Regions from separate parts of the Geodermatophilus sp. URMC 65 genome, predicted to be linked through region 1. Evidence: predicted binding sites of a transcription regulator. Region 1 holds the regulator's gene; each other region holds the start of a gene.
What was found. Region 1 encodes LexA, which represses DNA repair genes until DNA is damaged. Its sites were predicted from a motif close to TCGAACANNTGTTCGA; they were not measured.
Positions count from the first base shown of each region.

Region 2: the regulator LexA is predicted to act here: its motif matches at 2,239-2,254, upstream of ACWIX7_RS01425 (DUF6504 family protein).
Region 3: the regulator LexA is predicted to act here: its motif matches at 7,454-7,469, upstream of ACWIX7_RS11930 (alpha-ketoglutarate-dependent dioxygenase AlkB).

Region 1 is NZ_CP199954.1:4,008,561-4,018,243, reverse strand. It holds gene ACWIX7_RS19465 (vitamin B12-dependent ribonucleotide reductase) at 1-599, opposite strand, end outside; gene nrdR (transcriptional regulator NrdR) at 700-1,248, opposite strand; gene ACWIX7_RS19455 (hypothetical protein) at 1,697-2,335, opposite strand; gene ACWIX7_RS19450 (LysM peptidoglycan-binding domain-containing protein) at 2,460-3,131, opposite strand; gene lexA (transcriptional repressor LexA) at 3,429-4,220, shown strand; gene ACWIX7_RS19440 (hypothetical protein) at 4,339-5,319, opposite strand; gene ACWIX7_RS19435 (phosphatase PAP2 family protein) at 5,366-6,097, opposite strand; gene hflX (GTPase HflX) at 6,154-7,644, opposite strand; gene ACWIX7_RS19425 (hypothetical protein) at 7,796-8,023, shown strand; gene dapF (diaminopimelate epimerase) at 8,119-8,991, opposite strand; gene miaA (tRNA (adenosine(37)-N6)-dimethylallyltransferase MiaA) at 9,065-9,683, opposite strand, start outside.
Region 2 is NZ_CP199954.1:306,054-315,736, reverse strand. It holds gene ACWIX7_RS01440 (phytoene desaturase family protein) at 1-1,018, opposite strand, end outside; gene ACWIX7_RS01435 (GNAT family N-acetyltransferase) at 1,015-1,602, opposite strand; gene ACWIX7_RS01430 (YbaK/EbsC family protein) at 1,599-2,117, opposite strand; gene ACWIX7_RS01425 (DUF6504 family protein) at 2,349-2,675, shown strand; gene ACWIX7_RS01420 (SAV_6107 family HEPN domain-containing protein) at 2,675-3,160, shown strand; gene ACWIX7_RS01415 (DNA polymerase III subunit alpha) at 3,231-7,022, shown strand; gene ACWIX7_RS01410 (VOC family protein) at 7,223-7,702, shown strand; gene ACWIX7_RS01405 (class I SAM-dependent methyltransferase) at 7,852-8,604, shown strand; gene ACWIX7_RS01400 (alkaline phosphatase family protein) at 8,604-9,683, shown strand, end outside.
Region 3 is NZ_CP199954.1:2,448,176-2,457,858, reverse strand. It holds gene ACWIX7_RS11970 (DUF2470 domain-containing protein) at 1-156, opposite strand, end outside; gene rpsD (30S ribosomal protein S4) at 218-820, shown strand; gene ACWIX7_RS11960 (RNA 2'-phosphotransferase) at 909-1,472, shown strand; gene ACWIX7_RS11955 (Dabb family protein) at 1,507-1,794, shown strand; gene bar (barbiturase) at 1,948-3,051, opposite strand; gene ACWIX7_RS11945 (carbamate kinase) at 3,056-4,117, opposite strand; gene ACWIX7_RS11940 (PHP domain-containing protein) at 4,161-4,979, opposite strand; gene ACWIX7_RS11935 (DEAD/DEAH box helicase) at 5,143-7,362, shown strand; gene ACWIX7_RS11930 (alpha-ketoglutarate-dependent dioxygenase AlkB) at 7,489-8,112, shown strand; rRNA gene ACWIX7_RS11925 (16S ribosomal RNA) at 8,719-9,683, shown strand, end outside.

The DNA of each region.
Region 1 (9,683 bases):
GAGCGGATGCGGGAGAGGTTCAGGCCGGCGCCCGAGCCGCCCTTGAAGATCAGCCCCTCCTCCCGGTACCAGTTGAGGATCGAGTCCATCGTGTCGTCGACGGCGAGGATGAAGCAGGCGCTGACCTGCTGGGGCGCGCTCGTGCCGACGTTGAACCACACGGGGCTGTTGAAGCTGAAGTACTGGTGCAGCAGCATCCAGGTCAGCTCGTGCTCGAAGATCTCGGCGTCGCCCTCGCTGGCGAAGTAGCCGTGCTCACGGCCGGCCTGGCCGTAGGTCAGCACCACGCGGTCGATGAGCTGGCGCAGGCTGGTCTCGCGCTGCGGGGTGCCGACGGCGCCGCGGAAGTACTTCGTGGTGACGATGTTGGTGGCGTTGATGCTCCACTCGGCGGGGAACTCCACGCCGCGCTGCTCGAAGTTGATCGAGCCGTCCCGCCAGTTGGTCATGACGACGTCACGACGCTCCCAGGTCACCTCGTCGTACGGGTGCACCCCGGCGGTGGTGAAGACACGCTTGACCTTCAGGCCCTTCCCCCTGGTCGGCGCCTTGGCGGCGCGACGCGTACGGCCCGACAAGCGATCCTCGGTCTCGGTCACGGAGCTCTCCCTGTGTTGTGGGCGTTTCGGCGGCTGGGGAAGAGAGCCGCCCTCTTACTAGCGGGTGCTGCTGACAGTTCTGCTCAGACGGCGGTGGTCGTCATCGACCGGGTCCGCCGTCAGGGGCGGCCTGACCGCGCCCCCCACCCCGCCGGCGCGCCGGCGGGTCCTGCATGCCAGGCAGCGGCGGGGTGCCGGCGGCGATGTGCCGGGCCCGCAGCTCGGTGATCTCCTTCTCGAAGTCCTCGAGCGAGGTGAAGGCGCGGTAGACGCTTGCGAAGCGCAGATACGCGACCTCGTCCAGCTCTCGCAGCGGTCGGAGGATGGCCAGCCCCACCTCGTGGCTGGGGACCTCCGCCGCACCGGTGGCCCGGATGGCGTCCTCGACCTGCTGGGCGAGCTGCTGCAGCTGGTCCTCGTCGACCGGCCGTCCCTGGCAGGCCCGGCGGACGCCGGCCACCACCTTGCTGCGGTTGAACGGCTCGCTCACGCCGCTGCGCTTGACGACGGCGAGGACGGCCTCCTCCACCGTGGTGAACCGCCGACCGCACGCGGGACACGAGCGGCGGCGACGGGTGGTCGCCCCCTCGTCGGCCTCGCGCGAGTCGATGACGCGGCTGTCGGGGTTGTGGCAGAAGGGACAGCGCACGGCCGATCCCCTCCCCTCGCGACGCGCTCCGGCGCGGGTCCGCCCGGGCGTCGCGGCGACCGCGGGAGCGGCCGGAGCGACGGGCCCGGGAGACCGGCTGTGGACCTCCCTGGGGACATCCGGTGGACGTCGTGGGGAGTGCCTGAGGACGGCCTGTGGACGGACTTACATCGGTGCAACTACTAGATGTAGGGGAACCCTAGGTCCGGCTCCACTAGATCTGCAAGCCGAACGCCAGGCGCGTCGTCCGCCGAGATGACTTCGTGACCACCCGCGCACACTCGTCACACGCGCCCCGGGAACACGCCGGGGAACCTGCCGCAGCGGACGCGGGACGCGCCGGTCGGGCGCGACAGGACGACCGGGCCGGTCGGCGCAGGGGCGTCGCGCGCCGGGCGCGGGGACGCCGATCCGGACGCCTCGTGCGGGGTGTGAGGGGAGTCCCGTCTCAGGCGTGGAGGGCCTCGCCGGGCCGCCCGAGGCGGGGACGGGGGGCGCGGTCGCCGAGCCGCAGGGGGCGGGTCAGGCAGTCGGCCTCGATCGCGCGGGGCATGAGCACCGTGGCGTCACCCAGCTCCGGGCCCGACGCCTCCTCCGGCTGCTCCGCAGCGTCCGCCGCCCGGTGACGTCCGACCCGGTGCCGGCCGGCGGCCGCGCCCGCGGGGACGGCGGGCTGCTCGGCGGTCACGTCGCCGCCGTGGCGGCGGCGACGGCGACCGGTGGCCGGAGCCGACACGGGGAGGACGCCCGCCACCCGCTGCTCACGGGCGGCGGCCTCGCTCAGCGACAGCAGCGGGGCGGCCGCGGCGCCGGGCAGCAGCTCCTCGCCGAGACCCGAGAAGGGGTCGAGCCCGCTGTCCGGCACCAGCACCGGCCGGCTCTCCGGCAGGCGCACCTCGGGCAGGTCGATCCAGGTCTCCCGGTCGGCGCCGGCCACGGTCACCCGCACCCACACCTGGCACGCGCCCTGACCGTCGTGCCGCCACCCCAGCAGCGAACCCGGCCACCAAGCGCCCTCGACGAACACCTCGCAGCGCTGCGACTGCTGCGTGAAGACGGCGGCCCGGTTGTCTGAGATCGCTGACACGGAGCTGACCGTAAACGGGCTGTCAGCCACAGAGTGCCAGCGACTCGGCACGACGGGTTGACGAACCTGGCCGCCACCTCTTGTCGCTCCTCGACCGCCCCCCTGCCGCGGGCGACCGCGCGACTCAGGGCAGCTCGAGGACCTGGCCGGGGACGAGGGCCGAACCCTCGAGGCCGTTGAGCTCCTCGATGGCGTCGACCACCGTGCGCACGTCCTGGTCGGCACCGGCCGCCTCCCCGGCGATCGACCACACCGTGTCGCCGGGCTCCACCACCACGCTCCGCTCGCCGGCCAGCTGCAGTCCACCGTCGCCCGCACCCCCGACGAGCGAGCCGAGCGCGACGGCGCCGACGAAGGCCAGGGCGAGCACCAGCCGGCGCCCTCTGCAGGTCAGGCGCAGCCGTGGGACGGCAGCCCCCTCCGGGGTGGCGCACCCCCCGCGCACCGCTCGGGACGGCACCGCGCGCGACGCGGTCGGCCGGCCAGCCGAGGACGCCGGCTCCCGGCGACCGGGGGCCCGGCCGGCGCCCCGGGCCGAGGGAGCCGGGTCCGCGGTGCGCGGCTCCGGGCCCACCGGGCGGTCGGGCACCGGCCGCAGGTGGCCGGCGACACGGGGACCGGTCCCGGTCGGACCCGACGCAGCAGGCGTCCGCGGGGCGTGCCCGGACGCAGCCGCCGTCCGGGCGGGGCGCCCGGACTCGGCCGCACGCCCGTCGTCCACCGACCCGAGCAACGGACGCCACGGGACCTGGACCGTCGCGTCGAACTCCAGCACAGCCTGCCGCACGCTCGTCATGACCACTCCTCCTCCGACGCCCCGCTCGCTCGAACGCACGTTCGATCGAACGCCTGTGCGATGTCTACCGCATCCCGCCGACGAGGTCGACCCGACACCGCACGTCGGCTTCGAACACACGTTTGAAGTCCCGGCTCCGAGGCGCTACCGTCCGGAGCAGCACCCGTCCGCCGTCGCCGCGAGGGCGCCGGCGGGTCGGGGCCGGCGGCGGCCCCACGCAGTGGAGCCGGCCCGGTCCGGCTCCCGGGCGGGCGCAGGACGACAGGGCCGTGGCGACACGGCCGGCGAGGAGGAGACGTGGCGGGCACGAGCGGGACGTCGGGCGGCGGTGTCCGGGGCGGAGGCGGCTCGTCGCGGCGCGCGTCCGGGAGCCGGACCGCCGCACCGGAGGGCGCCGGGACGGCGTCGGTGCGCACCTTCCCCGACCGGGGCGAGAGCGGCGACGGGCTCACCCAGCGGCAGCGGCGGGTCCTCGAGGTGATCCGCGACTCGATCGAGCGGCGCGGCTACCCGCCCTCGGTGCGCGAGATCGGCGAGGCGGTGGGGCTGTCCTCGGCCTCCTCGGTGGCCCACCAGCTCAGCGTGCTGCAGAAGAAGGGCTGGCTGCGCCGCGACCCCAACCGCCCGCGCGCGCTCGACGTCCGCCTCCCCGGCGACACCCCCGGCGCGCCCGCGCCCGCGGTGGTGGCCCCCGCCGGCGCCGAGGAGACCCCTGCCCCCACCTACGTCCCGCTCGTCGGCCGGATCGCCGCCGGTGGCCCCGTGCTGGCCGAGCAGGCGGTCGAGGACGTCTTCCCGCTCCCCCGCGAGCTGGTCGGCGAGGGCACGCTGTTCATGCTCAAGGTCACCGGTGACTCGATGGTCGAGGCGGCCATCTGCGACGGCGACTGGGTCGTCGTGCGCCAGCAGCCGACCGCGGAGAACGGCGAGATCGTCGCCGCCATGATCGACGGCGAGGCGACGGTGAAGACCTACAAGCGGCGCGACGGGCACGTGTGGCTGCTGCCGCACAACCCCGCGTACGAGCCCATCCCGGGGGACGACGCCACCGTGCTCGGCCGCGTCGTCACGGTGCTCCGCCGGGTCTGAGCCGGTCCCGCCGGCGCGGTCACGGCCGCGCCGGCGGCCGGGTGCACCGCCGGCCTGTCGGCCGCGCCGTACGCAGGCCCCGGCCGGAGCACCGTAATGTGGAACGAGGGCCGAGACCTCAGTCGCGCCGGCGCACCAGCTTGCCCCCGAGCCAGACGAGCACGCCGGCCACGACGGCGGCAGCGACCGCCGCCGCGACCGGGGGCGGTCCGTCGTCGCCGGACAGCAGGCCGGAGACCATGCCGTCCGCGGCCGCCGCTGACGACGAGGGTGCCGCCTCGGCCGGCAACGGCACCACGGTGACGTCGCTGACCAGCCCCTCCCCGGCGACGACGAGCGCCGCGGAGTCCCCGGTGAAGCTGATCGCCTCGCCCTGGGGCGCCTCGGGCAGGGCGACCCGGCGGGGCTCCCCCGCCAACGCACCGGCCACGTCCGAGCCGGTCAGCGGCCAGACGTAGGCGTCGGTGTAGGTGCGCAGCGCGATCCAGCGCTCGTCGGGCGAGACCGCACCGCCGGTGACCATCAGCTGACCGGCGCGGCCGACCGGGCCGCCCGGCGTCCCGGTGAGCACGAACTCCACCCGGCCGACCTCGGTGAGGCCGACCGTGCCGTCCTCCACGAGCGCCGAGACCGGCCGGTACACCTCGCTGGCGCCCAGCACCTCCTTGGTCACCAGGTACGGCGTCCCGTCGGGGGCGAGCAGCAGCGCCTCGACGTCCCGCGGGCCGTCGGGGTACGCCAGCCGGTAGACCGAGCTGCTGCCGTCGGCGTGCAGGGCCAGCAGCGCGACCGTCGTCCGGGTGCCGGTGTTGTCGCCGGTGTCGGCGAGCCAGACGGTCCCGTCGACCGCCGGCGCCATGTCCTCGGGGTCGAAGGGGTCCACCGCCGCGGAGCGCACGGTGACCACCGCGCAGGTCCCGTCCAGCACGTAGACGTCGAGGGAGTCGCCGCCGTCGTTGTGCACCAGCATCCGGTCGCCCACCTCGACCAGCCCGGAGACCTCCGGCAGCCGGGGGTCGGTGAGCTGGCAGCGCGTCGCGGGTGCGGGCTGGTCGACCGGTGCGGCGGACGCGGGCAGGGCGGGCCCGAGGCCGAGCATCAGCGCGAGGCCGGTCCCGGCCGCCAGACGCCGCCCCCTGGCTCCGCTACGCGGACGACCGGCCAGCTCGGGCACCGACCCAGCGTGACACCAGGACCGCGTCGAGCAGGTGAACCACGCCCAACAGCAGGATGCCGACGGCCGCTCCGACCACGGCGTCGGTGACCCAGTGGAAGTCGAGGGACACCATGGCCACACCGGTGGCCACCGGGCCGGCGATGCTGAGCACCCGGGCGGTCCGCTGCACCCACGCCGCGAGTCGGTACTGCACCACCTGCCAGCGGGCGACCCCCCACATGAGCACGGCGTTGGCGACGTGCCCGGAGGGGTAGGAGGCGCCGTCCCGGTGGAAGAACGACCCGGGGTAGGCCGGGGCCGTCCGGCCCGTTCCGTACTTGAACGAGTAGACGACGACGGTGAGCAGCACCAGCGCCAGCAGCACCCGCACCAGCGGGAGGACGGTGCGGAACCGCCACCCGAGGTAGCCGACCAACCCGGCCAGGACGATCAGGATGAAGCCGCGCCCGCCGAGCTGCGTCACCGCCCACACCGGCCAGTAGGCGGCCGAGTCCTTCAGGTCCCAAGCGCTGACCACCTCCGAGACCCGCAGGTCCATCCGCTCGAGCACGCCGCGGCCGAGCAGGTCGACGGTGACCACGACGGCGACCACCAGGGCGGCTCCCAGGAGCCACCGCGACGGGCGGCCGGCCGGGACCTCAGCGTCCGAGGCGTCCGGCGGGGAGGTCCCCGGACGCCGCCGCACCGCGCCGCTGGTCACGCCGGTCACGGTACCGGGCCGTGACCTGACCGTGACCTCGCTCGCCGGGGGGCGGGTCAGGCGACCGGCGCCGCGAACCCCTCGAGGGCGGCGGCCAGGCCGCCGTCGACCCGGGCGCTGAGCCGCGTGCCCCCGGCCTCGTGGGTCTCCTTCAGCACCTCGCCGTCCCGGTGCACCCGGGCCACCAGGTCGCCGCGGTCGTAGGGCACCAGCACGTCGACCTCGACGTCGGGGTGCGGCAGCCGGGCGGCCACGACCTCGCGCAGCCGCTCGAGGCCGGCGCCCGTGCGGGCCGACACCCACACCGCACCCGGCAGGGCCCGGCGCAGGGTGAGGACGTCCTCCTCGCTCATCGCGTCCACCTTGTTGACGACGATGAGCTCCGGGACCGACGCGGCCTCGATCTCGCCCAGGACCACGCGCACCGCCTCGATCTGCCCCAGCGGGTCGGGATCGGAGCCGTCGACGACGTGCAGCAGCAGGTCGGCGGCGGCCACCTCCTCCAGCGTCGACCGGAACGCGTCGACCAGCTGGTGCGGCAGGTGCCGCACGAAGCCGACGGTGTCGGTGAGCGTGTACTCGCGGCCGTCCGGGGACTGCGCGCGGCGCACCGTCGGGTCCAGGGTCGCGAACAGCGCGTTCTCGACCAGCACGCCGGCGCCGGTCAGCCGGTTGAGCAGGCTGGACTTGCCGGCGTTGGTGTACCCGGCGATCGCCACGCTCGGGACGGCGTTGCGCCCGCGCGACGAGCGCTGGGTCGCCCGTGCGGTCGCCATGCCGGCGATCTCCCGGCGCAGCTTGCTCACCCGCGCGCGGATCCGCCGCCGGTCGGTCTCGATCTTGGTCTCACCGGGGCCGCGGGTGCCGATGCCGCCACCGCCGGCGACACGACCACCGGCCTGCCGGGACAGCGACTCACCCCAGCCGCGCAGCCGCGGCAGCATGTACTGCATCTGCGCCAGCTCGACCTGCGCCTTGCCCTCCCGGCTGGAGGCGTGCTGGGCGAAGATGTCGAGGATCAGCGCGGTCCGGTCGACGACCTTGACCTTGAGGATCCTCTCCAGCGCGTTGAGCTGGCCCGGGGTCAGCTCGCCGTCGCAGATCACGGTGTCGGCGCCGGCGGCCGCGACGATGTCGCGGATCTCGGCGGCCTTGCCGGACCCGACGTAGGTGCCGGCGTCGGGCTTGTCGCGCCGCTGGCTCACCGCCTCCAGGACCTGCGAGCCCGCGGTCTCGGCCAGCGCGGCCAGCTCGGCCAGCGAGCGGTCGGCGTCGGCCTGGGTGCCCTCGGTCCAGACCCCGACCAGCACGACGCGCTCGAGGCGCAGCTGGCGGTACTCGACCTCGGTGACGTCGGCGAGCTCGGTGGACAGGCCGGCGACGCGGCGCAGCGCACCGCGCGCCTCGAGCGCGTAGGAGCCGGTCGTGTCCTCCGGCTCGTCTCGTCCCCCGTCGGGACGGGGCGGCTCCTCGGTGCGTGCCGGCGCGGCCCGCAGGGCCCGCTCCTCGGCCTCGGCGAGCACGGCGCGGTTCTGTGCTGTCGTCATCGTCTCCAGCGTCGCAGACCCCAGCACCTGGGGCATCTGAGTTGTCATCGACTCTTCCAACACCGCGGGCGCGGCGGACCATCCCGGCACGCGTGGCCGGGTCGCGACCGGGTAGGGCCGGACGACGACCGACACTCCGAGGAGGCCAGAGATGAGCGAGACGGGAAGCAGCGCGGCCGGCGCGGACGAGGAGCTCGACGACCCGGGCCGGGACCCCAAGGGCCTCAACCCGCCGCGCAACCCGCTGTCCGGCGGCCTGGGCAGCACGACCGGCGGACCGGACCAGGACAGCGGCCGCGGTGAGCCGGAGGGCAGCCCCGGCATCGCCGGCCAGTCGATGGTGCCGGAGTCCCCGGAGGAGACCGAGAACACCCGGTAGAAAGAGGGCCCTCCTGCACCCCACCACTCGCAGGCTCGCGGCGGGACCCTGCAGGAGGGCCGTTCCAGCACGTCACCGGTGGCCGTTCCCGGGAGTCACCTGGCCCGGAGCCACTCCGGCGTGAGCTCGCCGGCCGCCACCACGACCGCGGGACCGGACAGCACCGTCGTCCGCTCGTCGACGGTCACGCCGAGCCGGCCGCCGGGGACGTCGACGGTCACCGTGCCGGTCGCCGCGCCGGCGGCCTCCAGGGCCGTCCAGGCCGCGGCGCAGGCGCCCGTACCGCACGAGCGGGTCTCCCCCACCCCGCGCTCGGACACCCGCAGCCGCACGTGCCGGCCGGCCTCGACGACGTTGACGAACTCGACGTTCACGCCGTCGGGGAACAGCTGGGCGTCGACCGTCGGCGCCGTCGTGAGGTCGAGGGTGTCGACGTCGACGTCGGTGAGGCAGGCCAGGTGCGGGTTGCCCATCGAGACCGCGCGGCCGGGGAACGTCGTGCTCCCGAGCTCGGCGGTGCCGGCGCCGAACGGCCGGGCCGGCCCCATGTCCACCCAGTAGCCGCCGTCGGCCGCGGCCCCCACCCGGCGCGGGCCGCCGCGGGTGCCGACCCAGATGCCGTCGGCGCAGGCGCCCCGCCCGACCAGGCCCTCGGTGACGAGCACGTGCAGGAACAGCCGGACGCCGTTGCCGCACATCTCGGCGGTGGAGCCGTCGGCGTTGCGGTGGTCCATGAACCACTCGCACTGCCCCAGCGCCTCGCCGAGCACGGCCGGGGCGTCGGGCACGTGCACGCTGCGGACGACGCGCAGCACGCCGTCCCCGCCGAGACCGGCGCGGCGCTCGCACAACCGCCGGACCATCGCCGCGTCCAGCCGGTCCTCCGGCCAGCCGGTGCCGTCGGGGTCGGGCAGGACGACGAAGTCGTTCTCCGTGCCGTGGCCGATCAGCACCCGGTGCGCACTCACGGGCCCTCCTCGCTGGCGCTCGTCGGCCACGTCCGTGGCCCAGCTGTACCCCTGCGTGAGCTCGCGGGCTCGCTCACCGGTCCAGGGTACGAGCGGTGATCACCCCGAGGGCGGCCTCCACCAGGTCGGGCCGGGCGGCGTCGAGCCAGGTGGTCGCGGGGTCCCGACGGAACCACGAGCGCTGGCGGCGCACGAAGCGGCGGGTGGTCGACACCGTGCGCTCGCGTGCCTCCTCGGGGGTGAGGGCGCCGTCGAGCTGGGCCAGCACCTGGGCGTAGCCCAGCGCCCGGGACGCAGTCGGCCCCTCGCGCAGCCCGTCGGCGGCCAACGCCTCCACCTCCGCGACGAAGCCGGCCGCCCACATCCGGTCGACCCGCAGCGCGATCCGCTCGTCGAGCTCGGGCGGCTCACGGTCCAGCCCGACGACGACCGCCGGGTAGTGCGGCCGCGGCTCGGGCAGCGTCGCGCGGAACGGCCCGCCGGTGATCTCCACGACCTCGAGCGCCCGCACGATCCGCCGTCCGTTGCTCGGCAGCACCGCCGCGGCGGCGGCCGGGTCCAGCCCGGCCAGCCGGGCGTGCAGCGCGGCCGGGCCGACCTCGGCGAGCTCGGCCTCGAGCCGGGTGCGGACGGCGGGGTCGGTACCGGGGAAGTCCAGCTCGTCGAGGACGGCGCGCACGTAGAGCCCGGAG
Region 2 (9,683 bases), 2.0 Mb from region 1:
GCGGGGCGTCGGTCAGCGCCCGCACCACCAGGCCGAAGCCGTTGCCCACCGGCGGGGCGGCGTCGGCCAGCGCCGGCGGGGCGTGCCCAGCGGCCAGGTCGCGGGTGGCCAGCACGTGGCAGGCGGCGACGACGACCGGGGCCGCGATCCGCCGTCCCGACGCCGTCTCGACGCCGGTCACCCGGCCGTCCTCGACCAGCAGCCGGGTCGCGGCGTCCCCCAGGGCGACGTGCCCGCCGTCGGCCTCGAGCCGGCGGCGCAGCGCCTGGGTGAGCCCGCCCGAGCCACCCACCGGGTGGCCGGGCGGCACGTCGTGCAGCAGCGTCGCCCAGGCGACCATCGCCGCGGTGCCGGGCTCGGACATCGGGGGGCCGGACTGCGCGCCGAACCAGGCCAGGGCCGCCTTGAGCCGCTCGCTGGTGAACCAGCGGTCGAGCAGCGCGTCGCCGGAGCCGAGGAAGTCGACGGCGAGGTCGCCGCCTGGGGTCCGCGGCCGGCCGTCGGCCGGGGCGCCGAGCGGCCAGAAGGAGCGGGCCAGCCCGCCCACCGTCGGTCGCCGCGCGAAGGAGCCGACGACGGCGCGGCTGCGCGGGGCCCACACCTCGACGAAGCGGCGGTAGGCGGCGGCGTCCTCGGGCCCGCAGGCGTCGGCGATCGAGGCGCAGGTGGCGTCTAGGTCGACGGAGAACACCAGCGGCCGGCCGTCGGGGCCGGGGTCGCCGGGGGAGGGGGCGGGCGCGAAGCCCCACGGGTCGCAGTCGAGGTAGCGCAGGCCGTGTGCGGCGAGGTCGAGTTCCTCGACGATGCCGCTCTGCCGGACGATCACGTGCGCGCTGGAGCCGCGGTCGACCCGCACGCCCGGCCAGCGCTCGACGGTCGAGACCGCGCCGCCGAGCACCGCGTCGCGCTCGAGGACCTCCACCCGCAGCCCGGCGCGGGCCAGGTAGCAGGCGGCGACCAGCCCGTTGTGCCCGGCGCCGACGACGACGGCGTCGACGGTGGTGTCGGCGTCCGTCACGCGCGGTCGGACCGCGGTGCGGGGGCAGGCAGCGGCAGGCGGGCGCCGAGGATGGCGAAGGGGCGCGAGTCGCCGGGGAAGCGGTGGTTGCGGGCCAGGTCGACGAAGCCGTCGGCGTGGTACAGCCGGAAGGCCTTGGTGTCGTTGTCCGGGGTCGACAGCAGCGCCGCCGGATAGGGCAGGCCGGCCACCAGGGCGTGCAGCAGCTGGCGGCCCAGCCCGCGGCTCTGGTGGGCGGGGTGCACGTGCAGCTCGCAGACCTCGAAGGCGCCGGGCAGCCAGCGCTTCGCCGTCCGCCGGTCGAGCGCGGCGCGCACCTGGTCGTGCCACCACTGGCCGGGCGCGATCAGGTAGCCGTAGCCGAACCCGACGAGGACCTCCCCGTCGGGGGTCTCCACGAAGGCGCCGACCGCGCGGAACCCGGGGCGCTCGGTGTGCTGGATGGCGTATCCGTACCGGCCGGCGACCACCGAGGGGCTGTAGCCCATCGCCTCGCCGTAGATGGCCAGCGCCTCGTTCATGTGGTCGCGCAGCCAGCCGGTGGGCAGCTCGGTGACCCGCGCGGCGGGCGTCGTCCCGGTCACGAGCGCACCTCCGCCGTCTCGGGCAGGGCCAGCGGACCGTCCCCGACCTCGGCGGCGGTCCCGCCGGTCAGCCGCAGCAGCTCCTCGTAGCTGGTCGGGAAGACCGCGTGCGGGTGTCCGGCGGCGGCCCAGACCCGGCCGTGCCGGGCCAGCTCGACGTCGACCAGCGTGCCGATCGGCTCGGGGTGGCCGATCGGGGCGACGCCGCCGATCGGCTGGCCGGTGTGCTGGCGCACGAAGTCGGCCGACGCCGGACGCACGTCGCGGACGCCGAGCAGCGCGGCGACCTTCGCGACGTCGACCCGGTGGGCGCCGCTGGTGAGGACCAGCAGCGGCTCGCCGTCGACGTCGAACAGCAGGCTGTTGGCGATGGCCCCGAGCGGGACGCCGAGCTCTCCGGCCGCCTCGGCGGCGGTGCGGGCGCTGCCGGTCAGCTCGAGCACCCGGCCGGTCGCCCCGGACTCGGCCAGCAGGGAGGAGATGGCGGCCACCCGGGGGTGCTCGGGTCGGCTCATGCGTCGATCCTGCCATCGGCCGGGGCGGTCCGCTGCGGGCCCGGGCTCCCCGTGCAGCCGGCGCACCCGGCCGCGCGTCCCGCTTGACGTCGCCGGTGCGGCAGGGTGTACTCGACGTCGTTCGAACACGCGTTCGATCGACGTCGGTCTCCCACCGCACCCGGGTCCTTCCCCACCCGGTGCGGTGGGCCGGGGCCGGTGGTGGGGCGGCGGAGCGGTGGGGAGTCTGTCATGAGCCGGGTGCTGAGCGGGGTCGGCGATCGGGTCGGCGAGGAGGTGCAGGTCGAGCGCGGCCCGCTCGGGCCGGCGCAGTTCTGGCGCGGGCAGTCGCGCTACGTCATCGGCGAGCTGCTCGACTCGTGGGTGGAGACCGCCCCGTGGTGGCAGCGCGGTGCCGCGGGAGCCGGTGGCGCCTCCGCCGAGCTGGTCGCCAGCCGCGAGGTGTGGCGGGTCGAGGCGGTCCGGGCCGGCCGGTCGCGGATGAGCTTCGCCGGCGTCTTCGACCTCAGCTGGGAGTCGGCGGACAACCGCTGGTCGCTCGTGCGGGTGCACGACTGATGGGAGCCGTCCGCGTCATGGCCGACCAGCTGCCCCTGCCGCCGCCGCTGCCCCCGGCCGCCCGCCAGCTGCTCGACCAGGCTTCCCGGGCGCTGGCCGAGGCGGCGGCGTGCGCCGACGCCCGGCAGCGCTACGCCACCGCCCACCTGGGTGCGCTGCGCGCTGCGGCCGCGGTGCTGGCCGCCCGCACCCGGCCGGAGTCCGGGCGGCGCCGCCCGCGCAGCGCCTGGGTGCTGCTCGGCCAGGTGGCGCCCGAGCTGGGGGAGTGGGCCACCTTCTTCGCCGCCGGCGCGGCCAAGCGGGCCGCCGCCGAGGCCGGGCTGTCCCACGCCGTCACCGACCGCGAGGCCGACGACCTGGTCCGCGACGTGCGCGCCTTCCTCGCCGTCGTGGAGAACGCCGTGGGCAGCGCGCCGGCGCCGGAGTCGCCCCGGCGCGCGCGTCCCCGGGTGGTCGGCGGGTCCGAGCACCGGAACGGGAAGTGAGCGAGCTTGCGAGCTCACCGGTAGACACAGCACCGCGAACGCGCTCGGCGAGCGCCAGCGAGCCGTGCAGGTGAGCGACCCCTTCGTCCACCTCCACGTCGCCTCGGGCTACTCCATGCAGTACGGGGCCAACCACCCGGCCGACCTGGTCGAGCGGGCGGCCGAGCACGGCATGCGGGCCCTGGCGCTCACCGACCGCGACGGGCTCTACGGCGCGGTGAAGTTCGCGCTGGCCTGCCGGGCGGCCGACGTGCGGCCGCTGTTCGGGGTGGACCTGGCGGTGACGCCCTCGGTGGACTCGACGGTCCCGCCGGCCCTGGCCCCCGTGGTCGGCGGTGCGCACTCGGCGCAGCGGGCACGGGCTCGTCGGCCGGGCCCGCCGGACGACGCACCCGGCCGCACCGGACGCCGCTCGCCGGCCCGCGGCGGGGCGAGCGTCGACCCGCGGCTGCCGCGGGTCACCTTCCTGGCCCGGGACGGCGCGGGGTGGCGGTCGCTGTGCCGGCTGACCAGTGCCACCCACCTGCGTGGCGCGCGCGGGGAGCCGGTGAGCTCGCTGGCGCTGGCCGCCGAGCACGCGCCCGGGCTGGTGGCCCTGCTGGGCCCGGACTCCCCGGTGGGCCGGGCGCTGGCCGCCGGGCGGGCCGACGTGGCCTCCGCCCGGCTGGCCGCCTGGCGCGCGGTGTTCGGCCCCGGCTCGCTGGTGCTCGAGGTCGTGCACCACCGCGGCCGGGGCGACCGCTCCCGGGCGCAGGCGCTGCTGCGCTTCGCCGCCGCGGAGGGGGTCCCGGCGGTGCTGACCAACGCGGTCCGCTACGTCGACGCCCTCGACGCGCCCACCGCCGACGTCCTGGACGCGGCGCGCCGGCTGGTCCCGCTGGACACCCGGCACGTCGACCGGCGCACCGCCGAGGGCTACCTGAAGTCGGGCAAGGAGATGGCCGAGGTCGCCGAGGACCTCGTCGGCCCCGACCGCGACGCGGCGCTCCGGTTGCTGGAGCGCACCGCCCGGCTGGCCGAGCAGTGCACGGTCGACGTCCGGGCCGACCTCGGCGTCGGCACCGTGCGCTATCCCGAGCTCGACGTGGTCACCACCCCGGCCGAGCAGGGGATGGGCCCCTCGGCGGTGCTGCGCGCCCGCTGCGAGGCCGGGCTGGGCCGGCGGGGGATGCCCCGGAACGCGGAGGTGGCCCGGCGGCTGGACGACGAGCTGGCGGTCATCGACGCCCTCGGCTACCCGTCCTACTTCCTCACCGTCGCCGACGTGGTCGACCTCATCAGGAGCCTGAGGGTCCGGGCGGCGGCGCGGGGGTCGGGCGCCGGCAGCCTGGTCACCTACCTGCTGGGCATCTCCGACGTCGACCCGATCCGGTACGGCCTGCTGATGGAGCGCTTCCTCTCCCCGCTGCGCCACCAGCTGCCCGACGTCGACATCGACGTGGAGTCCGCCCGCCGGATGGAGGTGTACGACGCGGTCATCGACCGCTTCGGTGCCCACCGGGTCAGCTGCATCTCGATGATGGACACCTACCGGGTGCGGCACGCCGTCCGCGACGTCGGCGCCGCGCTCGGCCTGCCGCCGGCCGAGGTGGACGCGGTCGCCAAGGCCTTCCCGCACATCCGGGCCAACCAGGTGCACGCCGCGCTCAAGGACCTCCCGGAGCTGCGGGCCAGCCGGCTGGGCTCGCGGCGCGGTGGCGGAACCGGCGACTTCGACCTGCTCTTCGACCTGGTCGCCCGGCTCGACGGGTTGCCCCGGCACATCGCGCTGCACCCGTGCGGCGTGCTGCTCTCCGACGCCACGCTGCTCGACCGCACCCCGGTGGAGAACAGCTACCTGGGCTACCCGATGAGCCAGTTCGACAAGGACGACGTCGAGGAGCTCGGGCTGCTCAAGCTCGACCTGCTCGGCATCCGGATGCAGTCGGCGATCGCGCACGCCCTCGACGAGGTGGCCCGGGTCGACGGCGAGACCGTCGACATCGACGCGATCCCGCGCGACGACCCGACGACGTTCGAGCTGATCCGCAGCACCCGGACCCTCGGCATGTTCCAGATCGAGTCGCCGGGGCAGCGGGAGCTGGTCGGCAAGTTCGGGCCGGAGACGTTCGAGGACATCGTCATCGACATCTCGCTGTTCCGGCCCGGTCCGGTCAAGAGCGACATGGTCACGCCGTTCCTGCTGGCCCGGAACGGCTGGCAGGACCCGGTCTACCTGCACCCCGACCTCGCGCCGTTCCTCGAGCAGACCGCCGGTGTCGTGGTCTTCCACGAGCAGGTGCTGCAGATCGTGGCGCAGATGACCGGCTGCGACCTGGCCCAGGCCGACGAGGCCCGCCGGGCGCTGGGGGACCGGGAGCTGCACCCGGAGGTGCGCGCCTGGTTCATGCCGGAGGCGGTGCAGCGCTATCCGGTGGAGGTGGTCGAGCAGGTGTGGGAGGTGCTGGTCGCCTTCGGCTCCTTCGGCTTCTGCAAGGCCCACGCCGCGGCGTTCGCGCTGCCCACCTACCAGTCGGCGTGGCTGAAGACCCACCACCCGGCGGCCTTCCTCGCCGGGGTGCTCACCCACGACCCGGGCATGTACCCGAAGCGGCTGATCCTCGACGACGCCCGCAACTTCGGCGTCCGGGTGCTGGGCCTGGACGTCAACGCCTCGGCCGGCACCTACCGGGTCGAGCGGCTCGGGTCCGCGCCTGACCTTGAGGGTGGACCTGAGGTCGAGGGTTGGGGCTGGACGCGGCCGGAGTGGATGCCTGCGGCGATGCCCGACCCGTCCCGCTACGGCATCCGGCTGTCCCTGGCCGACGTGAAGGGCATCTCCGCCGACGAGGTGGAGCGGGTCGTCGCCGGGCAGCCCTACCGCTCGCTCACCGACTTCTGGCACCGCGCGTCGGTGTCCCGGCCGGTGGTGGAGCGGCTGGTGCTGGCCGGCGGCTTCGACTCCCTCTACGGATTCGGGGTCCGCGACCGCGAGGCCGGCCGGCCCACCCGCAGCCGCCGGCAGGTCACCCGCCGCGACCTGCTGCTGCAGGTCGGCGAGCTGGACCGGTGGAGCCGCAGCGGCGCGAAGGCCGCCACGACCGGGCAGCTCAGCCTCGACCTCATGGGGCTCGAGTTGCCCGGCGAGGAGGTGGAGGAGCCCGGGCTCAGCTGGGCCGAGGGCAGCGGGCTGCCGGAGTTCACCGACGCCGAGCTGGTGCGCGCCGAGCTGGAGGTGCTCGGCCTGGACGCCAGCCGGCACGTCGTCGACTTCTACCGGCCGTTCCTCGCCGCGATCGGTGCGGTGCCGGCCGGTGAGCTGCTCTCCAGCCGCAGCGGCGCCGAGGTGCTGGTCGCCGGGGTCAAGGTGGCCACCCAGACGCCGCCGATCCGCTCCGGCCGCCGGGTGGTCTTCGTGACCCTCGACGACGGCACCGGCTGCACCGACTCCACCTTCTTCGAGGACGCCCAGGGTCCCTACGCCTCGACGGTCTTCCACTCGTGGCTGCTGGTGGTCCGCGGGGTGCTGCGCCGTACCGGCCCCCGGGGGGTCTCGCTGCGGGCCACCGGCGCGTGGGAGCTGCCGGCGCTGCACGAGGCCTGGGAGACCGGCGGGCCGGAGGCGGTGGCCGAGCAGATGGCCGCCCCCGGGGAGTACACCGAGCAGTCCATCGCCGGCGCGGCGGCCTCGCGCGGGTCGCGGCCGGTGGTGGTCAAGCCGGTGCTGGTGCACCCCACGGGCTTCCGGATGTCGCCCTACGCCGACATCAAGCCGGCGGGGGAGGACGCCATGACCGTGGCCCGCCGCGACGCCACCCGCCGGGGGACGTCCTCGCCGCCGCGCAAGCTGTGGCACTCCAGCCCGGGCAGCTCCGGCCACTGAAGGGACGACTCCGTCCTCCTCACCGCTGGCAGGCTCGCGGTGAGGAGGACGGGGCCGGGCCGCAGCGGGGCCAGCGGGACCTCCCAAGGAGCTGCCGGTGCACTCGCGCGCCGGCGACCGATGACCTGCGGGTGGGACGGCGGTCTACTCCTCGACGCCGCAGTCGACCGTCCCGCCCGACCACCCGAGAGGACACCCCGATGCCCAAGCAGATCCCGTGCCTGTGGTTCGACGGCGCGGCCGAGGAGGCCGCCGCCCACTACACCTCGATCTTCCCGAACTCCTCGATCGGCGAGGTCACCCGCTACGGCCCCGACATGCCGATGCCCGAGGGCACCGCGATGACCGTCTCCTTCACCCTCGACGGCCAGGAGTACGTCGGCCTCAACGGCGGCCCCCAGTTCCCGTTCACCGAGGCCATCTCCTTCCAGATCATGTGCTCCGACCAGGAGGAGGTCGACCACTACTGGAACCGCCTGACCGACGGCGGCGAGGAGAGCATGTGCGGCTGGCTCAAGGACCGCTTCGGCGTCTCCTGGCAGGTCGTGCCGACCGAGCTCACCACCCTGCTCAACGACCCCGACCCCGGCCGCGCCCGGCGGGCCACCGAGGCGATGCTGCAGATGCGCCGCATCGACGTCGAGGAGATCAGGCGGGCGGCCGACGGGGTCTCCGCGTGAGGGAGGACGCGGTCGCGCGGTGGTGATGTGCGCGGACGGCGCGTTCCCGGCTCGGGATGCGCCGCGAGCGCACACCGCTGTCGCCGCCGCTCGACGCACCCCCGCGAGGGCACCGGTGGCCGGGACCGACCGCCGCTAGGCTCCGACGGGTGCCGCCGTCTGCCCCCGCCTCCTCCGCCGCGGACCAGCTGCCCGCCCGCGCGGCCGCCGTCTGGGCCGCCCTCGACCCGCTCGTCGCGGCAGGCCACCCGTTGCGGGTCCTCGACGTCGGCGGCGGCAGCGGCAACTCCGCCGTCCGGCTGGCCCAGATGGGCCACGACGTCACCGTGGTCGACCCCAGCGCCGACGCCCTCGCCACGCTGAACCGGCGGGCCGAGACCGCTGGCGTCGGGCCCCGGGTGCACGGCGTCCAGGGCGACGGCGACCGGCTGCACGAGGCCGTGTCCACCGAGCCGGACGGCGGCTACGACCTGGCGCTGTGCCACTCGGTGCTCGAGGTGGTCGACGACCCCGCCACCACGCTGCGCGAGCTCGCCCGCGCCCTGCGCCCCGGCGGTACCGCCAGCGTCGCCTCGGCCAACCGGGCCGGCGCCGTGCTGGCCCGGGCGGTCGCCGGCCACCCGGTCGAGGCGCTGGCCCTGCTCGAGGACCGCGACCCCGCCCCGCGGCGCGCCCGCCGCCCTGCCCGCCGCCGCTTCACCCCCGACGACCTGCTCGCCCTGGTCGAGGCCGCCGGGCTGCAGCCGGGCACCTGGCGCGGCGTCTCGGTCGTCGCCGACCTGCTCGACGTCGCCTCCGGCGCCGACCCCGAGGCGGTCCGCCGGCTGGAACTGGCACTGGCCGGCAGCTCGCCCTACCGCGACGTCGCCGCCGGGCTGCACCTGCTCGCGACCCGTCCCTGATGGCTCTGCCCGCTCGGCCCCGTCCCGGGTCCCACCCCGAGCCTGCGAAGGGTGGGGAGGACGGGGTCCTCCAACTCCCCGTCGACCTCGCCCGGCCCGACTACGGCACGGCCACCCTCGCCGACGTCCTCCCCGGCGTCGCCACCGCGCTCGGCGTCCCCGTGGTACGCGGGGACCTGCCGCCCGACCCGCTCGACCTCACCACCGCGCTGGCCGGAGCCCTCAGGGTCGCCGTCCTGCTGGTCGACGGGCTCGGCGCCGACCTGGTCCGCGCCCACGCGGACATCGCACCCATCCTGGCCGGGCTCGCCACCCCCGCCGGCGACCTCTCCGCGCCCTGCCCCAGCACCACCCCCGTCAGCCTCACCACCCTGGGCACCGGCCTGCCACCGGGCAGCCACGGCGTCCTCGGCTTCGTCACGGCGGTGCCGGGGGAGGAGCGCACGCTCAACCACGTCCAGTGGACCGACGACCCCGATCCCGCCGTCTGGATGACTCGGCGCAGCGTCTTCGAGCAGGCCGCCGACGCGGGGGTCGAGGTCAGCGCCGTGGCGCCCTACGCGTTCCGCGGATCGGGGCTGTCGAACGTCGCCTACCGCGGCGCCCGCTACACCGGCACCGTGGGCGCCGGCGACCTGGCCGCCGTCCTGCTGGAGTCGCTGGCCGCCGCGCCGCGCACCCTCGTCTACGGCTACACCGCCGAACTGGACCTCACCGGTCACGTCCGCGGCGTCGACTCGGCCAGCTGGCGCGCCCAGCTGGCCCTCGTCGACCGGCTCGTCGAGCAGGTCGTCGACGGCCTGCCGGACGACGCCGCGCTGCTGGTCACCGCCGACCACGGGATGCTCGACGTCCCGCCGGGCACCCGGCTCGACCTCGACGCCACCCCCGAGCTCACCGAGGGCGTGCGGCTGCTCGCCGGCGAGCCGCGGGCCCGGTACCTGCACGCCGTCCCCGGCGCCGAGGCCGACCTGCTGGCGCGGTGGCGGGAGGTCCTCGGGGACCGCGCCTGGGTCGCGGGCCGCGACGAGGCCATCGCCAGCGGCGTCTTCGGCCCGGTGGACGACGACCTGGCCGGG
Region 3 (9,683 bases), 1.6 Mb from region 1:
GTCGTCCAGCGTGGCCGCGGCCGGCAGCCGGCTGGTGCCCAGCCCCAGGGCCTGCACCGAGGCGATCGGCCGGGTCGCGACCGTACGGGCCCGCTCGGCGGCGTCCGCGGCGCGGTCCTGCCGCACGGAGGAGGACGTCCGGCGTCCGATGGTCATGGGTGCCCCTCGGGGTCGACGTCGTGGAATAAGGTGAGCCTAACCAAACACTGGAGGCTCCGTGAACACCCCGCGTCCCAAGGTCCGGATCAGCCGCGCCCTCGGCATCCCGCTCACGCCCAAGGCCGTGGAGTACTTCGAGCGCCGTCCGTACCCGCCCGGCGAGCACGGCCGCAAGCGTCGCAAGGACAGCGACTACTCCACCCGGCTGCGCGAGAAGCAGCGGCTGCGGGCGCAGTACGACATCAGCGAGACGCAGCTCCGCGCCGCCTTCGACCGGGCCCGGCGCACCGGTGGCAAGACCGGCGAGGCACTGATCCAGGACCTCGAGTCCCGCCTCGACGCGACCGTGCTGCGGGCCGGCTTCGCGCGCACCATCTACCAGGCGCGCCAGTTCGTCACCCACCAGCACGTGCTGGTCAACGGCAGGCGCGTCGACCGGCCCTCCTACCGGCTCCAGCCGGGCGACTTCGTGCAGATCGCCGAGAAGTCCCGCTCCAAGGAGCCCTTCGTCGTCGCCGCGTCCGGCGCGCACGCCACCGCCCCGGCCTACCTGGAGGTGCGGGTGGCCGACCTGGTCGCGCGCTACGACCGGACCCCCAACCGCGACGAGGTGCCGGTCGTCTGCGAGGAGCAGCTCGTCGTCGAGTACTACTCACGCTGATCCCCCGCGAGGTCTGCACACCCGTGGCCATCCGGCCCCTGATGGCCGCGACCGTGCAGATCTCGCGCCACCCGGGTAGCGGCCGCGCGTGGACCCCCGCGACGTCGTCCGGCGCAGCAAGCGGCTCTCCTACGTGCTGCGTCACGCCCCCGGCGCCGTCGGGTTGACCCTCGACGCGGCCGGCTGGGCGGACGTCGACGCCCTGCTCGCCGCCCTCGGCTGGACCCGCGCGGAGCTCGAGCACGTCGTCGCCACCAACGACAAGCGCCGGTTCGCCTTCGACGACACCGGCACGCGGATCCGTGCCAGCCAGGGCCACAGCGTCGCCGTCGACCTCGGCTACGCCGCGGAGAAGCCGCCGCCGGTGCTGTTCCACGGGACGGCGGAGCGGAACCTGCCGGCCATCGAGGCCGAGGGCCTGCGCGCCGGACGACGGCACGCGGTCCACCTCAGCCCCGACGAGGCCACGGCCCGACGGGTGGGCGCCCGCCACGGGCGGCCGGTCGTCCTCCGGGTCGACGCCGAGGGCATGGCGCGCGACGGCGCCGTCTTCACCCGCTCGGCGAACGGCGTGTGGCTGGTCGACGCCGTCCCGCCGTCGCGGCTGACCGCGCTCCGCCCCAGGTCGCCCGGACCCTGCCGCCGGACCTGAGCAGGTCACCGCAGGTCAGCGGCACACTGGGCCGGTGATCCGCAACGTCGTCGTCGGCCGGGTGCGCCCGGGCACTGACCTCGCCCTCGTCCAGGAGGCGCTCGACGCCATCGTCGCCCTGCCCGTGGAGGGGCTGGTGGACGTCCGGGTCGGCCTGGACGCCGGCCTGCGGCCCGGCGCGTGGAGCTTCGCCATCACCAGCGACTTCGTCGACGCCGAGGCCTACCGCGTGTACGACACGGAGGCCGAGCACAACCGCATCCGGCGGGAGATGTTCGACCCCGTGTGCGAGGAGATCGCGCGGGTCCAGTTCCGGGTCTGAGCGGGTCCACGGGGGCGCACCCGCCCAGTGGGCAGTCTCGGTCGCCGGGGTCGTCCCCTCAGGTGTCGATCATGGGGTCGTCGCCGTACGACGCGCCGGACGACGGCGGGTCCTCGCGCCACAACCCCATGATCGACACGGGGACAGCGGGTCTCAGGTCCTGACGATTGCGGCCACCGGGCCGCCCCCCGACGGACCCTGGTGCACCGCCGCGACCGACACGAACACCGCCGGGTCGCCGGTCACCGACGCCGCGACGCCGCCCACCGTCGCCTTGATCTGGCGGTGCCAGAAGACGTCGGAGTCGTCGAGCATCGCGTTGCGCCGGCCGCGGACGTAGCCGGTCGGGTCGGCCTCGCACTTGAGGAAGACGTTGACCAGCCGGTCGCCGAGGTCGCTGGGGTGCGGCCGCTCGGGCAGCTCGAGGCCGGCGTCCCGGATGGCGTTCCAGATGCCGTCCTGGTCGAGCGCGTCCTTCATGACGGAGTGGCCGATCCGGTAGGCCCCGCCGTGCCCGCGGGCGTTGCCGACGACGACGATCTGCGCCCGGTCCAGCTCGACGCCGGACGAGCAGGAGGCCACCGCGCTGTACAGCGACAGGTCGCGCATGACCTGCTCCTGGCGCGGCATCTCGATCTCGCCGAGCGCCACCGCGATGCCCAGCGCCGTCGTCCCGTTGGACAGGTCCATCGAGCCGTGCGGCTCGTCGTAGTAGGTGTCCTTCCCGCGCGCCTTGGCGTCGCGGATGGTCTCGATGGTCAGGAGCGGCGTCTTGGTCTGCACGTAGTGGACGTCGGCCGGATCGGTGATGCCGGCCTCCGCCATCGCCCGGCGCACGCCCTCGGCGACCTTCTCGACCATCGCGATCCGGCCGATGTCCTCGGGCAGGATGACGTCGCTCATCGCGTAGCCCACGGTCAGCCGCGGCTCGTCGGTCCGCTCGACGGCGTCCTCGGGCAGCGTGGCGAAGACCGTCGCGTGCGGGCTGATGACGCCGTCCGTGCCGCCCGACCACACGATCGGGATCTGTGCGACGTCCTCCTTGGAGCGGGTGCCCTTCTCGAGCAGCACCTCGCGGAAGGCGCGGTCGGCGATGATCCGCGTGTAGTCGTTGACCCCGCCGTTGCCCTCCGTCTTGCCGATGACGGCGACGACCCGGTCGGCCTCCATCACGCCCTCGTCGATGAGCTTCGCCAGCTCGGAGGCGTCGCTGACGTTGTGCAGGGGGACCTTGCGGACCTCGATCGGTGCGGGCAATTGTTCACTCTTCCTTCATCGGGGGACTGGTGCGGCCCTCCTGCAGGGGCCCGCCGCGAGCCTGCGAGCGGCGGGGGGCAGGAGGGTCCTTCTGCAGGACGGTGCCGGCGTCGTCGCTCGTGACGGCGTCGGCGATGTGCTCGAGGGACGTGATGACGGCGCGGCGGGTGGGTCCGGGGCCATGAGCACCGCCCTCCACGAAGCGGAGCGCGGCCTCGACCTTGGGACCCATCGAGCCGCGGGCGAACTCGCCGGCCGCAGCGTGCGCGCGCAGTTCTGCGGGGGTGACCCGGCCGAGGGGCCGCGCGGCCGGGGTGCCGTACCCGACGAGCACGTGAGGGACGTCGGTCGCGATCACGAGCGTCCCGGCGCCCAGCTCCCGGGCCAGCAGTGCGGCGGTGAGGTCCTTGTCGATCACGGCCTCGACGCCGCGCAGTGCCCCGCCGGGGTGGGCTGGGTCGTCGGGATCGTCCACCACCGGGACGCCGCCCCCACCGGCGCAGACCACCACGAACCCGGCCGCGAGCAGCGCCTCGATCGCCGGGACGTCGACCACGCGCTGCGGCTCGGGCGAGGCGACGACCCGCCGCCAGCCGCGCGCGCCACGGTCCTCCCACACCTGGCCGTGGGCCATGGAGCGCTCGGCCTGCTCGCGCGGCAGGAAGCGGCCGACGGGCTTGGACGGCTCCCGGAAGTGCGGGTCGTCGGCGTCGACGAGGGTGCGGGTGACCAGGGCGGCGGTGCGCTGCGGCAGCCCGTGCGCGGCGAGGGCGGCGTCGAGCTCGTCGGCCAGCGTGAAGCCGATGGTCGCCTGGGTCTGGGCGACGCACCAGTCCAGCGGCACCGGCGGGACCTCGTGCGCGGCCAGCTCGTTCTTGACCAGCAGGTTGCCCACCTGCGGCCCGTTGCCATGGGTCAGCACCACCGGGACGCCGGTCGCCACGACCGCCGCCACGTGCCGGCAGGCCGCGGCGATCGCGTCGCGCTGCGCGGCGGGCGTGGCCGAGCCGTCCGGGCCGGTCATCGCGTTGCCGCCGAGGGCGATGACGACGCGGCCGGGGATCACCCCGCGAACCGTAACCGCTCTTCTCTCAGCGCTGAAGTATCTGTCAGCGGCGCCAGAAGTCGAAGGCGTCCCGTCCGGGGCGGAAGCCCGCCGCCTCGACGACGTCCACCGCGAGGTCGAAGTGCTGGCCGACGCCGGCCGGCTGGTGGGCGTCGCTGCCGAAGCTGACCGCCTCGCCGCCCCCCTCGAAGAACCAGCGCACCTGGTCGACCGAGGCCAGCGGGCTGGTCGTGTTCACCTCCAGCGCCCGGCCGGTGCCGGCCAGCGCCCGGAACACCGCGCGGTACTCCTCCTCGTAGTCCTTCTCGGAGTACCGGTCGCTGCCGCCGGGCCAGTACCGCCGCGGGAAGTCGACGTGGGCGAGCACCTCGAAGACGTCGCTGTTCTCCACCATGTCGACGACCTCGGCCAGGTAGCGGCGCATCGTGCTGTCCGGGTCGGGGTAGAGCAGCCGGCCGATGCCGTAGAGCCGGCCGTCCTGGCTCAGCGAGTGCAGCGAGCCGAGCACCCGGTCGACGGGCGAGTCGCGCAGGTGGGCGGCGACGCTGGCGGCGAACAGGTGCGGCTCGCCGGTCTCGACGCCCGACCAGATCCGCAGCTCCGGGAAGCGCCCGCGGCACTCCTCGAGCTCGGCGAAGTAGCCCTCGACGTCGATGGGCAGGTGCCGGGAGGCGTGCCGGTCGACCAGCCCCTCGGCGGTCGCGCGGTCCTCCGGCGTCCAGGTCGTGAAGTCGAGGTGCTCGGTGAAGGCGATGGCAGGCAGGCCCCGGGCCACCGCCCGCTCGCACGCGCGCACCATCGTGGAGGAGTCAGCGGTGTCCCAGGACCACCTGGTGTGCACGTGGTTGTCCGGCGGTCGCATCGCCTGTGGATTCTCCCCTTCGTCCCCAGGGTCCGCGCGGCGGCCCGTCCTGTCGCCCGTCCGTGTCACTGGCCCGACTCCGCGCCCCGTTCCGCGCCTCGCTCGCTGGCGCTCGCTGCGATGCTCGCGGGGCTGTCGTCAGGCGGCCCTACTGTCGGGAGTCATGACCACCGCCGCGCCGTCCGCCGACCTCGCCACCGAGGCCCTCGAGGTCCTCCGGGACCTGACCGGCCGGCCCGGCGCGGAGTTCCGCGAGGGTCAGGACGCCGCCGTCGCCGCGCTGGTCGAGCGCTCCGAGCGGGCCCTGGTCGTGCAGCGCACCGGGTGGGGCAAGTCGGCGGTGTACTTCGTCTCCACCGCGCTGCTGCGCCGCCGCGGCGCCGGCCCCACGCTGCTGGTCAGCCCGTTGCTGGCGCTGATGCGCGACCAGGTAGCGGCCGCGGCGCGCGCCGGCATCCGCGCTGTGGAGATCTCCAGCGCCAACGCCACCGAGTGGGACGACGTCGCGCAGGCCCTGGCGGCCGACGCCGTCGACGTCCTGCTGGTCTCCCCGGAGCGGCTGACCAACCCGCGCTTCCGCGAGGAGCAGCTGCCGGGGCTGGTGGCCCGCTGCGGCCTGCTCGTCGTCGACGAGGCGCACTGCGTCTCCGACTGGGGCCACGACTTCCGCCCCGACTACCGCCGCATCCGCGACCTGCTCGGCACGCTCCCGGCCGGGACGCCGGTGCTCGCGACCACCGCGACGGCCAACGAGCGGGTGGTCGCCGACGTCGCCGAGCAGCTCGGCGCCGGCGGCGTGGGGGTGACGACGGTGCGCGGCCCCCTGGCGCGCGACTCGCTGCGCCTCGGGGTGCTGCGGCTGCCCACCGACCGCGCACGGCTGGCGTGGCTGGCCGCCCACCTCGGCGACCTGCCGGGCAGCGGCATCGTCTACACGCTCACCGTGGCCGCGGCCGAGGAGACGGCGTCCCTGCTGCGCGACGCCGGCCACGAGGTGCGCGCCTACACCGGCCGGCTCGACGACGCCGACCGCAAGGACGCCGAGGAGGCGCTGCGGGAGAACCGGGTCAAGGCGCTGGTCGCCACCTCGGCGCTCGGCATGGGCTTCGACAAGCCCGACCTCGGCTTCGTCGTCCACCTGGGGGCGCCGTCGTCGCCGGTCAGCTACTACCAGCAGGTGGGCCGCGCCGGCCGTGCCGTCGAGCACGCCGACGTGCTGCTGCTGCCCGGCCCCGAGGACCTCGCCATCTGGCAGTGGTTCGCCACCTCCTCCATGCCGCGGGAGGACCACGCCGCCGCGGTGCTCTCCGCGATGGCCGACGGGAAGGCCTGGTCCGTGGCCCGGCTGGAGACGGTGGCCGACGTCCGCCGGTCCCGGCTCGAGCTGCTGCTCAAGGTGCTCGCGGTGGACGGCGCGGTGGAGCGGGTGCAGGGCGGCTGGCGGTCCACCGGACGGCCGTGGGTCTACGACGCCGACCGCTACGCCCGCGTCACCCGGACCCGGGAAGCCGAGCAGCGGGCGATGATCGCCTACGCGAAGCCGGTCGACGAGGCGCAGTGCCGGATGGCCTTCCTGCAGGAGGCCCTCGACGACCCGACCGCCGCACCCTGCGGCCGCTGCGACGTCTGCGCCGGCCCCTGGTACTCGACCGAGGTCCCCGAGGGGGCGGCCGCGGCGGCCTCTGCCGCCCTCGACCGTCCCGGCGTCGAGCTGGCACCGCGCGCCCAGTGGCCGACCGGCGCCGACCGCCTCGGCGTGAAGGTCAAGGGCAAGATGGGGCCGGGTGAGCAGCTCGACCCGGGCCGGGCCGTCGCCCGGCTCACCGACCTCGGCTGGGGGCAGCGGCTGCGCACGCTGCTCGGGGACGACGGCGTCGGCGGCGTGGTCGACCTCGAGGCCCCGGGTCTGGAGGAGGACCCGGACGCCGCCTTCGACGTGCCGGTGCGACGGGCACCGTCGGACGTCCCGCCGGACGAGGAGCTGCTGCGGGCGTGCGCCCGGGTGCTGGGTGCCTGGGACTGGGCCGAACGCCCCGCCGCGGTGGTCGCCGTCCCCTCCCGCCGCCGGCCCCGCCTGGTCACCGGGCTGGCGCAGGGGCTGGCGGGGTTGGGCCGGCTGCCCTACCTCGGGGAGCTCTCGCTCGCACACGGCGGGCCGACGGGGCAGCCCGGGGGCAACAGCGCCTTCCGGCTGGCGGGCGTGTGGCAGCGGATCGTCGTCGGCCCGGAGCTGCGCGAGCGGCTGGTCCAGCTGGGCCCGGTGCCGGTGCTGCTGGTCGACGACCTCGCCGACTCGCGCTGGACCATGACCGTCGCCGGTCGCGAGCTGCGGCTGGCCGGCGCCTCCCGCGTCCTGCCCTTCGCGCTCGCCCTCACCGCCTGAACAAGGACCTCCCTGCCGCCCACCACTCGCGAGCTCGCGGCGGGACCCTGCAGGGAGGCTGACACCGTAAGAGCCCGGGCGCTGTCCGTACTCGTACACACGTTCGATCCGGCGTAGCCTCCGCCCATGTCGCTCGCACACCAGCCGTCGATGTGGGACCTCGCAGGGAAGGCCGCCCTCGGGCCCCTCGCGGTCAGCCGGCACCACCTCAGCCGGGGTGCATGGGTCGACCACCTGCCTGGCTGGGTCCAGGGGTCCGACGAGGTCCTCGAGGTGCTGCTCGGGGACATCGGCTGGCGGGCCGACCGACGGCAGATGTACGAGCGCGAGGTCGCCGTCCCCCGGCTGCTGCGGTGGTTCGACGGTGACGAGCCGCTGCCGCACCCGTTGCTCACCGAAGCACGGGAGGCACTGAACGCCCACTACGGGCCCGAGCTGGGCGAGCCCTTCGTCAGCGCCGGCATGTGCCTCTACCGCGACGGCCGCGACAGCGTCGCCTGGCACGGTGACCGACTCGGCCGCGGTCGCAGCGCCGACACCATGGTCGCCATCGTGTCGTTCGGGTCGCCGCGGCCGCTGCTGCTCCGCCCGGTCGGCGGCGGGGAGGGCCTGCGGTTCCCCCTGGGGCACGGCGACCTGGTCGTCATGGGCGGCTCCTGCCAGCGGACGTGGGAGCACTGCATCCCGAAGACCACCAAGCCGGTGGGCCCCCGGGTCAGCGTCCAGTTCCGACCTCGTGGCGTGGCCTGACGCCGTCAGGGGCGCGTGACGATCACCCGCCGGCCTCGTGGTCGCAGGTTGTGACCCAGCTCGCACCTGCGTGCGGAAGCCGTTCCGGTGGCGGCGCGTTCCCCACACGTCGGGACACCGCCGCCCAGCGGCCGGCTACCCGCCCCCGCTCCAGGACGAGGAGCGCGGATGCGGCGGGAAGCACGGCGTGCCGGACGGCGTCCACCCCGACGTCCTCGAGTCCGGCTCCTCAGCCGGCCCGACGGACACCGATGCCCTGGCCTCAGGGTCATCGACCGGGAGGGCAGAGCCCTCCGCGGACCCCCCTGCAGAGGGCCCCGCGGGTGGTGTACTGTTCTTCCTGCACCGAGCGAGAACGGACCGGGTCGCAAGGCCTGGGAAACCGCCGGTCGACCCTCGAGGTCCGACCGTTGCGGAGCGCGGTGTACAATGGGGATACCGCCTCGAACGAAGGCCGAAAGGCTGGAGTACGAGCGCGTCCGCTCCTTGAGAACTCAACAGCGTGCCGAAAGTCAGTGCCATGTATGTGACCCCTTTGTGGGTTTCTTTGGGTTGATTGACATCAAGAGCGTCCAGTTCTTGGTTCTCGGCCTGGTATCAAGTTCATCTACGGAGAGTTTGATCCTGGCTCAGGACGAACGCTGGCGGCGTGCTTAACACATGCAAGTCGAACGGGGCTCATCGCTTCGGTGGTGGGTTCAGTGGCGAACGGGTGAGTAACACGTGGGCAACCTGCCCCCGGCTCTGGGATAACTCCAAGAAATTGGGGCTAATACCGGATGTGACCGCTGGCCGCATGGTCTGGTGGTGGAAAGGGTTTCCGGCTGGGGATGGGCCCGCGGCCTATCAGCTTGTTGGTGGGGTAGTGGCCTACCAAGGCGACGACGGGTAGCCGGCCTGAGAGGGTGACCGGCCACACTGGGACTGAGACACGGCCCAGACTCCTACGGGAGGCAGCAGTGGGGAATATTGCGCAATGGGCGGAAGCCTGACGCAGCGACGCCGCGTGGGGGATGACGGCCTTCGGGTTGTAAACCTCTTTCAGCAGGGACGAAGCCGTGAGGTGACGGTACCTGCAGAAGAAGCACCGGCCAACTACGTGCCAGCAGCCGCGGTAATACGTAGGGTGCAAGCGTTGTCCGGAATTATTGGGCGTAAAGAGCTCGTAGGCGGTTGGTCGCGTCGGCTGTGAAAACCCGGAGCTCAACTCCGGGCCTGCAGTCGATACGGGCCGACTTGAGTGTTGCAGGGGAGACTGGAATTCCTGGTGTAGCGGTGAAATGCGCAGATATCAGGAGGAACACCGGTGGCGAAGGCGGGTCTCTGGGCAACAACTGACGCTGAGGAGCGAAAGCGTGGGGAGCGAACAGGATTAGATACCCTGGTAGTCCACGCCGTAAACGTTGGGCGCTAGGTGTGGGGGCCATTCCACGGTCTCCGTGCCGCAGCTAACGCATTAAGCGCCCCGCCTGGGGAGTACGGCCGCAAGGCTAAAACTCAAAGGAATTGACGGGGGCCCGCACAAGCGGCGGAGCATGTTGCTTAATTCGATGCAACGCGAAGAACCTTAC